Regions from separate parts of the Marinomonas mediterranea MMB-1 genome, predicted to be linked through region 2. Evidence: predicted binding sites of a transcription regulator. Region 2 holds the regulator's gene; the other holds the start of a gene.
The links. The regulator PhoB, encoded in region 2, activates phosphate uptake and scavenging genes when phosphate is short. The targets are predictions, from matches to a motif close to TGTCATANNNNTGTCANA.
Positions count from the first base shown of each region.

Region 1 (6,074 bases), 1.6 Mb from region 2:
AATAGAAGCGGACTTTATCGCCGCTGCCAACCTACTGAAGCAACATGACATCACCACAGACAAACTCGGTATGGTTGGATTTTGCTTTGGAGGGTACTTAACCAACCAACTTGCCGCATCTCTGGGGGCAACTTTAAATGCCGGAGCGCCGTATTACGGCACACCACCTAAGTTACCTGTAGCGGACATTAAAGCACCGCTTTCACTTCACTTCGCACAACTAGATAAACGAGTAAATGGCTATTGGGGAGAGTATGAGAGCGCGTTAAAAAATGCCGGCGTAAAATATTCAGCGTATATGTACGAAGGTGTAAATCATGGATTTCACAACGACTCGACTGCAAGGTACAACGAAGAAGCTGCAGAACGTGCATGGGACAGAACCATTGCATTTTTTAACGAAACACTAAGCTAGGAAGCCACTAACAAAAAGTACGAATAAAAAGAAGGTACAAATAAAGGCAACGGATAGAAAACAATGAACCCGTTGCCTTTATGACAAATATTAGGTAACTAAATCAGTACGCTTTTGCAAGCTTGAACTCTCCAGTGTCCCCTAAACCAAAATCTAAACCAGGTATGGGAGACACTTGATCCCACAGGCTACGACTTAATTCTTCGATAGAACCTTCAGCGCCGTTACAGATCCATTTTGCCACGGCACTTGCAACATCAGGATAATCAATTTTTACCACCGAACCCTCTTGTAACCATTTACGAATCACGGTATTCGACAAATAAGAGGTTGTACTTGCAATACCCAATAAGTCTAAGGCCAAGGCGTTCGAATGTTGTTCAATCTGCCCTTTCAATGGCTTTGCTAAAATTCGACGCCCCAGCATTAATGCCTCAGAATTCAACTCAAAGCCAGCATTGCAAAGTACGGAACGACACTCACCTAGATTCTTATGAAAACCGCCTCTCGAAAACGGATAAACGGTCACGTTATCGTATATACCTGGTTCAATGTCATTACAATGAAAGCGAAAATGGTATCCCGGTATATGCTCTAACCAATCCATCACCTCTTCACTGTTCTCAAACGGTAGATACACCAATACGTCCTTCTCACTAACAGAGTATTGAGTATCTTTTTCTTGCATCAGAGGAGGTAAAATAGGGTTGCCAAAATGATGCCAATGGGCCCCCAATGAGACATTAACAGGCGCGAAATTGGACATAATCCACGCTCCCAATTTGTCGCCTTTGTGTTTAGGGACGTTATAATTAAAGGCATACTGATGACCAAACCCAATACAACGGATTCCTTTTCTTTTTGCTGCCCACGCAACAACCGGCTCATAATCGGTGATAATTAAATCATAGCCGTCTAGATCTAAGCGCTTAATGTCTTTTCGCAAGGTCAGCAAAGACGCTTTGCGACAAGTAGCAAATAAATCTAACTTACCGTCTCTCGCGACAAAAGACAGGCCTTTAAAAGTACGATAATTTCCAAAGGCCTCCATATCGAAATAGTCTTTCTCTTCCCTGCCAGAAAAGACGTAATCAACTTCGATATCCAATCCCTCAAAAGCATCAGCCATTGCTCTAGCACGCGTAATATGACCATTTCCAGTCCCTTGAACACCATATAATATTTTCATATACCAACCATTGTTAACGCCATCATTGCACAACTAGAGCCAAGCAAAGCGCCCATAAGCGTGTCCGTTGGAAAATGAACGCCTAAAAAAATTCTCGACAACCCAACATGGTAAGCCCAGACATACCAACCAATTTGAAAGTCAGGTAACCATTCCGATAAAAGAAACGCCATAAAAAACGCCCCTGAGGTGTGACCAGAGGGAAATGAAAATTTATCAGAAGGAATAATAAAACTGCTAAAGTTGTCTAATATATCGGCAGGACGATTTCGTTTGAAGCCTTTCTTTAGTACCAAGTAAGATAAGCGCTCTACAGTGAAGCCCGCTCCCATGATAATCACCCAAGCCGTCTCACCAACGTACCAAAACACCATTGCTAAAACTGCATACAAAGGGCCATCAGCCGTCTTGGAGATAGCTCTACTCATATTGGTAATCAATACACGGTGTTTACGAGCCATACACCAATAAAAGGTTTGCACATCCAATGCGTGGATACTTTTCAGAAAAGGCATATCACCACCTCGATTAGCTGATTTTTTGCTTATTATCAGTAATGTACCGAGTATAAATGTCAGTAAGGTGGCTATTTAATGACGCTTTTATGACGTGAGAATTGAGGCAAGAGTCATCTAAAAATACCGTACCGGAAATAAAAACGCCCCAGTGATTGGAGCGTTTTTATTGGGGGAATTGCTAATTCAGAGCATATTCAGCGTAAGCTTACTTCATGCCGTTCATTGCTTTGAATTTAGCGATAAGCGCTTCTGGCTTATTTTTCTTGTTGCTAGAATTCAAAGCGTAAACGACTGTTTCGCCTTTTGGACCCGCACCAATGTCAGTGTAACGCAATGGCACTTCACCCACTGTACGCGCCGTATTCATCTCTTCAAGAGATTGGAAAACATAAATACGGCCTTCTGTACGCATTTCACCGTAGAAGTCTTCTGCGCCTTCTAGGTTACCATCGTACATATCGACGCTCGCGATGCCCGATGTTTTCTTTTTGTCTGCGCCAGTCAAACCGAAAACAATTGTTTCGCCATGTGGGCCTTCGCCGATGCGAACTTTACGGAATGCGGTTTCACCGACAGCCATGAAGCTTTCGTAGATACCTTTATCATCAAAAACATAAATACGGCCTTCATGATGCACTTCGTACATGTCTTCGTTATTCAAAGACATTTCAGCAGAAGCCATATCATCAGAGGACTTTACGTTGCCTTGGCCACATGCCGTTAGCATTGCTGCAACCAATAACCCGCTTGCAAGAGGTAGGAACTTTTTGTTCATGGTTTATCTCCTAGTTAAATCTAGGTAACACCCTAAGAGAAAAATGTGTCAGAAATAAGACAAAAAGATGACCATATGCTTACAGGTCAGTTTTATGGCCTTTTAAATCTTTGATTCTAAAGCCAATTGGTAAGCATAATTCCAAAACCTAAACTTCGCACATGATTATTATAATCCAAGAGAGATTGACCATAACCTTCAAAGTATTGCACATACCCTCGTGTTTTCCCCCAAAGAGGGAAATTAACGCCAAGCTGTATCGCGCCTTTATTACTTGAACGAAGATTATTTCTGATCATTACGTCATAGCTGTAATCCTCATCAATTAAGACTGCCGCCACTTCACCGTAACCGAGATACCGCTCAATATTAGGGTTGTCATCGTCCTCACGGTTTTCATGTATGCGGTACCAAGGCTTAATCGACACGGCAAGATGTTCATATTCAAAAACAACATCAACAAACAGACGATTCCAAGAACGAGACCTCGCACCACTTTGACCATTAGATTGATGGTTGATTCCGTAAGCTATGTACGAAGGTGTGACGCCCAAAAACTGGCCATCGAGCTTATCCACGATAAACGCCTCTGGCTCATGAGAGGTGTCTCTAAAGGGTGCTGATATTTTACTATTATACGCTTGCCAGAAAGCTTGCTGCGTATAAGCGAACCACAGAGTAGAGCCACGCCCAACAATGTCATACGCCACGGGAAATTTCACACTTAGTTGAAATTTAAACTCAACATTGTCAAGAACCCCGTCGCTACTGTCGTTTACAACAAACTCTCTACCGTTAGGATCGTCTGTGTAGGTAACGGGTAAAAAATAATTGGGGCGGTGTGGCGTCAAAACAAATGGGTTTGACAACGAGCTCTGCTCCCTTAAAGTTCGCTGGCGAATCAAACCATCTTGCTGAACCCGCTGTTGTATGCTCTCAGGGACCTCTGGCTCTTTTGGCAAAGGAATCCCCAGCGAAGTTTCGTCCTCTGTCTTTAATGCCTCACTACCATCGAGCTGTTGAGAGGTGGCAAAAGCGACATTCACGACACAACTACCTATCACAGCCAACAAAACAATGACTCGAATAATATTCTTTGTTGTCTCAGCCACAACTTGGCGCAGAGCCACCATCAATCAAGCACAACACGTTTGGAATACGTTGCCAATTCCATCTCAACGACTTCAACCGTTAAGCTAATATGTTTAACAGCCAGTAGCGTTAGCTGATGCAAAACCTGTTCTGATAACATCGCTCTTTGAGCCTGAGTACGACCCTCAAGAATTTTAACAACAACATGCACGAATGCATCTTCTTGACCGCCCGTCATATAGGTTTTATAAGCCACCGCTCGCAGCTTAAGGTCAGACTCTTCAAACAACTCGGACTCTAAACACCCTTTTTTTACGGCTTCAAGCCATTCGTCTGGAGGAACTTCCTGCGCTAGGTTTTGACTGTATTCAACAATGCAGTGTGGCATATTAGACTCCCTATTGTTTTCATTTTACACCTCATCAAAAAGGCGGGGGCAAAGACCGTTTAAGGACAGTTACAAGCCATATTAACGGTCTTAAACAAAAGGCTCAATATACGAAACACCTAATCTGCTTTTCACACTACAGCCATAGGGAACGCATGAACAAGTCCACTGGCTTCAGCGTGAATAACGCTTCTTTATTCGAAGTAAATGTCTGGAGACAAGTGTCGCCGTCCAATATGAGCATATTGGCAAGAAAGTTAACAAGACTTATTCGTACGTTCCCTAGTACCCTTTTTTTACATCTACGCATTCAGGCAGCATATTAAGATTACGATACGCTCGAATATTATTCGCGACGATCACACTGGCGGTATCAGGATTCGTCGGCGCAGAAATGTGCGGTAATACGGTAATGCTTGGGTAGGTCCAGAACGCATGAGAACGAGGCAAAGGCTCTCTATTAAACACATCAAGCACTGCATGTTTGATAAGGCCAGTATTCAGGCCATACAAAAGTGCATCTTCGTCAATTATTGGACCACGCCCAAAATTAATAATCTGAGCGCCCGGCTTCATTTTTTTAACCGTTTCAAGGTTAATAAGCTCTTTCGTACTGGGCGTAGACGGCAATAAGATAACGATAATATCACTTTGAGACAGAATAGAGTCCAACCCTTCTTCGCCTGAATAACACTCGATACCCTCTAACTCTTTTTGTGATCGGCTCCAACCGCTTACTCTAAAATAATTGCCCTTCAACCTCTTCGCGCATACTTGACCCAACTCGCCAAGCCCAAGCACACCGATTTGCACCTCCTCCGGTTGAGCAACAAAGTGCTGATGCCATTCTGCTTTTTGTTGCTGTTTAAGGTAAGCAGGCATATCTCTATGCAAATAAAGAACCCAGCTCAAAACCGCTTCAGACATCGTTTTCGAAAGATTTGGATCCACCATTCTAGCAATATTAAAAGACACATTAGGTAACTCTTCCAACATGCGCTCTACCCCAGCCCATACACTTTGTACCCATATGAGATTAGGTAACGTCAACAGTTCTTTCGGATCAGGGTTCGCAACAATAGCAAAATCGGCAGCGTGACGCTCTAAATCAGATAACTCCGAACAAGGTCGAATAGTTTCTTCAGGCAACAAGTTAGACAGCTTGTCTATCCATAACAATTGTTCATTAGACGTTAAACGTGAACAAAAAGGGATTGGGGACTTCATAACTAATCCATAGTCTACTAGACGTTAACAACTGACAACCACGCTTTAGAGAAAAGGTGTGCAGGTGATGGTTTACCAAAGTAATAACCTTGATATAGAGTACAATTCATATCAGTAAGCCGATTTTGATGCGCCTGAGTTTCAACGCCTTCCGCTAAGACATCGATATTAAGTGCTTTTGCCATAGCAATAATGGTAAGAACAATAACTTCATCACTATGATCACTTAGGAGATCGCGAACAAAAGACTGATCAATTTTTAATCGGCTAATTGGAAGTGACTTTAGGTATTTTAAAGATGAATACCCTGTACCAAAGTCGTCTATCGATAAACTAACACCTAACGACCGAACCTGATACATTAAATCCAAACTGGACTCCGAATCCGACAACAGCATATTTTCTGTAATTTCTAAATCCAAACAATGCGGAGGAACATTAAAGGTTTCAATCGCGGACTTAAGCATTTG
Region 1 is NC_015276.1:1,463,432-1,469,505, reverse strand. Features, by position in the region: gene MARME_RS06625 (dienelactone hydrolase family protein) at 1-415, shown strand, start outside; gene MARME_RS06620 (MJ1255/VC2487 family glycosyltransferase) at 519-1,604, opposite strand; gene MARME_RS06615 (phosphatase PAP2 family protein) at 1,601-2,119, opposite strand; gene MARME_RS06610 (hypothetical protein) at 2,328-2,897, opposite strand; gene MARME_RS06605 (phospholipase A) at 3,014-4,009, opposite strand; gene MARME_RS06600 (5-carboxymethyl-2-hydroxymuconate Delta-isomerase) at 4,030-4,377, opposite strand; gene MARME_RS06595 (2-hydroxyacid dehydrogenase) at 4,660-5,604, opposite strand; gene MARME_RS06590 (putative bifunctional diguanylate cyclase/phosphodiesterase) at 5,622-6,074, opposite strand, start outside.
Region 1: a site for PhoB is predicted at 2,197-2,214, ahead of MARME_RS06615 (phosphatase PAP2 family protein). Genes of this name have one in related genera too.

Region 2 (6,074 bases):
TTCCTCTTTTGAACCTGTTTGTTATGCCGATTGCCGTTGTTGCGGCGACATTGCTTTGGATAGATCAATTTAGCGATCGTTTTGAGCTGGTCAGTGTACCAGTAGCAATGAGCAATGAATAAAACGAGCAACACTCAATAACCGAATATAGAAATAGAAACAGGCGTTTGCATGTCTTTAAAAATACTAGTCGTTGACGACGCGTCATTCACTCGTGATCTGATAAAACGTTCAGTACGAAAATCTTTCCCCGGTACGACAGTGGAAGAGGCTGTGAATGGCCGAAAAGCACAACAATTACTTCAAAAAATTCAATTTGATATGGTGTTGTGTGACTGGGAAATGCCTGAGATGACAGGTGTTGAACTGTTAAAATGGTGTCGTGAACAGCCACAGTATGCCAAAGAAGCCGTGCCTTTTGTGATGATTACCAGCCGTGGCGATAAGTCTCACGTCGTTGAAGCGGTTCAATCCGGCGTAACGGATTATTTAGGCAAACCTTTTTCGGCAGAGCAGCTGAATCAAAAAATCATATCAGCGGCGAAAAAGCATGGAATTGAAAAGAAGTTGAGTGCGGGCGCAAATGGAAAAGCGGCGGCAAAAACGGCGCCAAGCTCAGGCGGCGTTGCGACGGCTTCTTTGGACGTTCTAATGGGCGGTGCGAGTAAAGCTCCTAAGAACAGTTCGCCTAAAATTGTTAACCCTACCGCCCCTACTCCTGACGTAGCAATTAAAGATGTGAAAATCCCCACGTTAGTGCGCTTCGAGGGAAAGCAATTTCGTTGCATGGTGGTCAAATTCTCTAAAAATGAAGCCACTGTGCTGATTAAAAGTGATGATGTCATCCCGCAAGTGCTTGGGCAGGCCGTACTGGACTTGGAATTCGACAAAAAAGTGAACCGCCTGAACTATTTTATCCAATCCGTGGCGACGACTGATAAGAAACATGATTCAGCATTTTTAACGGTGACGCTTGGCTTGATCGATCAAGATGCAGAAAAAGAAGCGTTTGTTAAGGCGCTGTTTGAAAGTCTCTAGCGCCTTAACAACATTGCGCCGCTTCTACATAAATCTCAAGCCTACACCCTCAAAAGCAGCGTCCTCGAAAGTTAGCCCTAAAGACGCTCGGCACCATTGCTAAGAACATTTGTAGTGCGACTAAGAGCCTTTGTCGTGTGCTCTACCTTAGATTACTTGCCAGACGCGTTGTCTAAAGAAGTAATGTTTTTGACTCGGTTGGCTGGAAAGTGGCAAGAGAAGGTGCTTCCATAGTTAGGTTGGCTGCGGATCTGTAGCTTCGCTGAGTGATGTAAAAGAACGTGTTTGACAATGGCGAGGCCTAATCCCGTACCACCTGTTTTAGAACTTCGGCCTTTGTCCACACGGAAGAAACGCTCTGTGAGTCGAGGAATATAACGCGGATCGATGCCTAAACCTTCATCTTGTACTGCGAAACAACCGCTGACGTCGTCAGATTCCCACCTTACGTTAATTTCACCGCCATTTGGCGAGTATTTAATAGCATTTACGACTAAGTTCGAAAATGCGCTGTAGAGCTCGTTGTAGGAGCCATGAACCTGAGCGCCTTCTTCGACAGAGAAGCTCAAAGTATGGTCTGGATGTAAGATAGGCTGCGCCATTTTCTCAATGGCAGTGAAAATATCGGACACCTGAAGCCAAGTGTCATTTTCTCGCTTGTCATTGCTTTCTAGCCGAGACAGTAACAGCAAATCTTCGATGAGGTTTTCCATCCGCTCAGATTGATCGGCCATATTATCAATGCCGCGTTGCATACTCTGAGGCAAATTATCTTTGAACATGCCTAGGGTTTCTAAATAGCCTTTAATCACCGTAAGTGGCGTTTTGAGTTCATGCGAGGCATTGGCGACAAAGTCTTTGCGCATTTGTTCTAGCAACTGTAAACGCGTTACGTCCCTAATAAAAATTAGATGGTCGTTTTGATCGTACAGTGTGGTTTGAATTTCTAGGAACGCCCCTTCTTTGGCTGGGCTTTTAATGATTAAAGGATCGCCAAATCGCTTTTGGGTAAAGTAACGATAGAAGTCTGGGTTTCGGACGATATTGGTAATAGCTTGACTGCGATCGACAGGGCGTACCAAGCCAAGAAATTGTCCCGCTGAATTATTCCACCACTCTAAATTGCCTTGATTATCCGCCATGATTACGCCTTCTTTTAAGGCGGCGGTTGAGTTCTCAATTCGATTTAGAGCTTGGCGCATCTTTCGCTTGGATTTACGTTGTTTCTTTTGCAGACGATAAACCGCGTCGAACACTTCTCCCCAGATACCACTGGTTTCTGGAGGAGAGGCTTTTCCTGAGCGGCGTAACCACGAGTGAAACTGGTACAGCTGATACATCTGCCACGCTAAGCTGATTAAGACATACAGCAGTAACGCAATCGCAATCTGGCTTAACGCAAAACCGATGGCGAAGGTTGCGATTAAGCCAATAAACCAGTTTAGCAGAGCCTGTTTCCAGATTCGTTTCATGTTCGTCTTATAATCCGTTTATCTGTTAATGCGTCTCTAAGCAATCCGTTTAGAGGAGAAGCGGTATCCAGTTCCGCGGACAGTTTGAATCAGGGAGTCGTGAGTGTTGCCAATGGCTTTGCGCAGTCGACGAATATGTACGTCAACCGTGCGTTCTTCAACATAGACATTGCCGCCCCACACTTGATCCAGTAATTGTGCTCGAGAATAGGCGCGCTCCTGATGCGTCATCAAGAACTTGAGCAGCCTGTACTCCGTTGGACCCATTTCAAGTGGTTTATTGCCGATGCTAACGCGTTGGCTAATTGGGTCCAAAAGCAGTCCGTCTACCTCGATTGGCTCGTCGACACCTTGTGGCGTTGCGCGGCGCAATACGGCTTTTAAACGCGCAACTAATTCTCTAGGGGAGAAGGGTTTAGTGATGTAATCGTCTGCACCAACTTCCAGTCCCTGAATTTTGTTGTCTTCCTCGCTTTTCGCTGTCAGCATAATCACAGGAATTTCTGCTGTTGTGCTGTCTTTTTTAAGGCGGCGAGTCAATTCAATACCACTGCCTCCAGGCATCATCCAGTCGACAAGAATCAAGTCAGGACGGTGATCGACTATGATCTCATGTCCATGCTGTGCATTCTCGGCTTCTAGGTATTCGTAGCCAGCCATTTCTAGCGCTACAGCAATCATTTCTCTAATGGGTGCTTCGTCGTCAATGATTAGTACTTTCTTACCGGTCACGGGATTTATCCTCATCTCAGGAACGGTGAATATTTAAACGAGTAAATGTGACAGTTACATTAAAATGTCACAACTATGCCATAATTAAGACACGAATAGACGTAAAAAGAACATGGTTTTAGACTATATAGCTTAAAACCAACCCAATAAAGACCGTATAGCCCACTCGATTGTTATCTAAAAATGAACGAAAGCAAGCTTGGCGATCTCTGTGTTGTCCTTGTTTATATTGCTTAAAGAACCAAAAAACACAAACCGCGAGGCCGATAAAATAGGGCCAGTTTAAGTGGGATGTAATCCCGATCCAAGTTAATAATGACAAGGTTAAACCTTGCAGAACAAGGATCACAAAGAGATCGTATTGACCAAATAAAATAGCAGTGGATTTTACGCCAATCTTCAAGTCATCCGGTCGGTCTGTGATGGCGTAGTAGGTATCGTACGCGACCGTCCAGAAGACATTGGCGACGAACAACATCCACAGCTGCACATCAAATAAACTGCCGCCTTGAGCGCTGTAGGCCATTGGAATTGCCCACGAAAATGCCAGACCTAAAAACACTTGAGGCAGGTGGGTATAGCGCTTCATAAATGGGTACAGTGCCGCTAAGAATAGACCCACGAAAGAAAGCGCAATGGTTTGTAGATCAGTAAACAATACGAGGATAAAACTGAGTACGGCTAAAACAGCAAAAAGCAGCAGTGCTTCTTTCTCACCAACGCGGCCCGATGGGAGTGGACGGTTTTTCGTTCGCTCTACATGCCCATCCACTTTTCTATCTGCGTAGTCGTTAATGACACAGCCTGCGGAGCGCATACTAAACACACCTAATACGAAAATCAGTATTAAGTGCCATTCAGGCCAACCGTTCGCCGCAAGCCATAATGCCCAAAGCGTTGGCCACATAAGCAAAAAAGAGCCAATGGGTCGGTTAAAGCGAGTGAGGTCGGCGTAATCAGAGAGTTTACTCATGGAGTTATACGAGCCCTAGTTGTCATAGTCGGATGCGAACGACCTTATTCAATCGTATTTTATTTAGCAATGATAGCGCGCGATGGTGCTACTCACTGCGACGCTACAGCTGGCCTATGGTAGGGTAAAATGCTTCATTAACCAAGATACCCGGACCATAGCCATAGAAAATAGACCGCCTTGCCCATAAACTCTCTTCCGTGTTTTGCATTAATCCAGCGGGAAGCTGAGTAACTTCGATAGGACTGCGTGAAAGTTGCTTATTCTTGAAAAGGTAGCCACCAAGTGGCTTATCTGCGAGCTTAGACAGACAGCGCCAATGGCCTCGTAACGAGCGTAAAGGAATAATTGAGCGACCATAAATAACAACGTGGTGGTTGCAGTAAAGTAACACGGTACGGATTCTCGCTTGCTCACGAGCGTGTAAGTTGAGTCGGTTACGCTCTCTCTGTGTTGGTAAGCCAATGTAATCGCTAATGACCTCCACCTTAAATGACCCTGCTTGTTGCAGCTTTGCCGTCAACGAGTCTGGCGTACTCACCCAAGGAAGAATGTTACTGGGAATCTGTTGTCGATTGACGCAGCTTAGTGCGTGCCATTCGTAGTCAAATTGTCGGGCAGCGTTTTTATTGAGTAACGTCATGTCTTGCCGTGTATTAAATTTACCATGTCTCTAAGGTCTTTGGAGGCGCTTAAGACCTGCTGGCGACATTGTAACGCGGTTTCTTCGTTTAACCCTAACTGATCCAGTAAATGCTCGCTTATAGGCAGTTGATCCAATAAACGATTTGCCACATAAAGAAGGTTAGCTAAGAGTTTATGCTCTCCTTGATAGCCTTCGTCTTTGCAATAGCGAACGGCGCCGTAAATATCGGCCGGAATGTTCCAGTGTTTTAGCAACCAGGCGCCTAACTGTTCCTTTGTAAAATGCAACACCTGCATCTCAACAACGTTGCTAGGCAAATGTGCATTTGCCTCTAAATTTCGAGACAAAATAGAAAAATGAGGCGGTAAAATAACACTGATCGCCAGATAGCCAAAATTGTGCAGCAAGCCTGCCAGATAAGCATGACCAAGCCGAGGTTTTGGGTGATCTGAGGAGATTGATTTCACCAGAGACTCCATCAGAGCCGCATGTGAAACGGCACTGAACCAAAAGTCGTCGTAGTGTTTAGGACCATCTTTTGGTAGCTCAAACACCCCACCCATTGATAACCCTAGAGAAAGATTCATCACCATATCAAACCCCAGTACACGGATAATGGCGTCTTCAATTGATTCAACAGGATCTGATCCACCGTAGTAAGGCGACGATGCCCAGCTAATCACCTGAGCAGACAAACTTGGGTCTAGATTAACGATTTGACAAAGTTGTTCTGAACTTGCATTGGGGTCGGCACTTAGCTGAATAATATGTGTGCTGGAGTTAGATAATGGTGGGATTTCCAACGTTTCTTCAAGCCGCTGTTTTAGGCGAATAGATTGGAAACGACCCAATGCCGTTTGCATTTGTTTTTCGTCTTCATTCATACCCGCAGCAGGGTAGTGTAGCGCTTCGCCTGCGTAGGTGATGTTTTCAATATACGAGAGTTTACCTTCTAGTTTCTCGGCAAGTTGTTGACCGCTCATTGCCTTTAGAGACAGGTCGCTTTTACTGTGAAATGAGACGGACTCTTCTTTAAGCAATGCTTTATCGATGAAAGTGGGGGTTTTATTTGCGTCCAGTAATGTATCGCCCTCAATTGGTAAACGTGACCAAGGAGTCAGCCGTCTTTTTGTGAGGCGTGAGAGCGTTGTGAGGTCTAAGACACTGTCTTGACCAAAAATGGCTTGAACTTTACCGCTATTGTCCGCGAGAT
Region 2 is NC_015276.1:4,585,965-4,592,038, reverse strand. Features, by position in the region: gene cysZ (sulfate transporter CysZ) at 1-122, shown strand, start outside; gene MARME_RS20820 (response regulator) at 172-1,038, shown strand; gene phoR (phosphate regulon sensor histidine kinase PhoR) at 1,191-2,510, opposite strand; gene phoB (phosphate regulon transcriptional regulator PhoB) at 2,547-3,242, opposite strand; gene ubiA (4-hydroxybenzoate octaprenyltransferase) at 3,361-4,215, opposite strand; gene MARME_RS20800 (chorismate--pyruvate lyase family protein) at 4,319-4,858, opposite strand; gene MARME_RS20795 (HDOD domain-containing protein) at 4,855-6,074, opposite strand, start outside.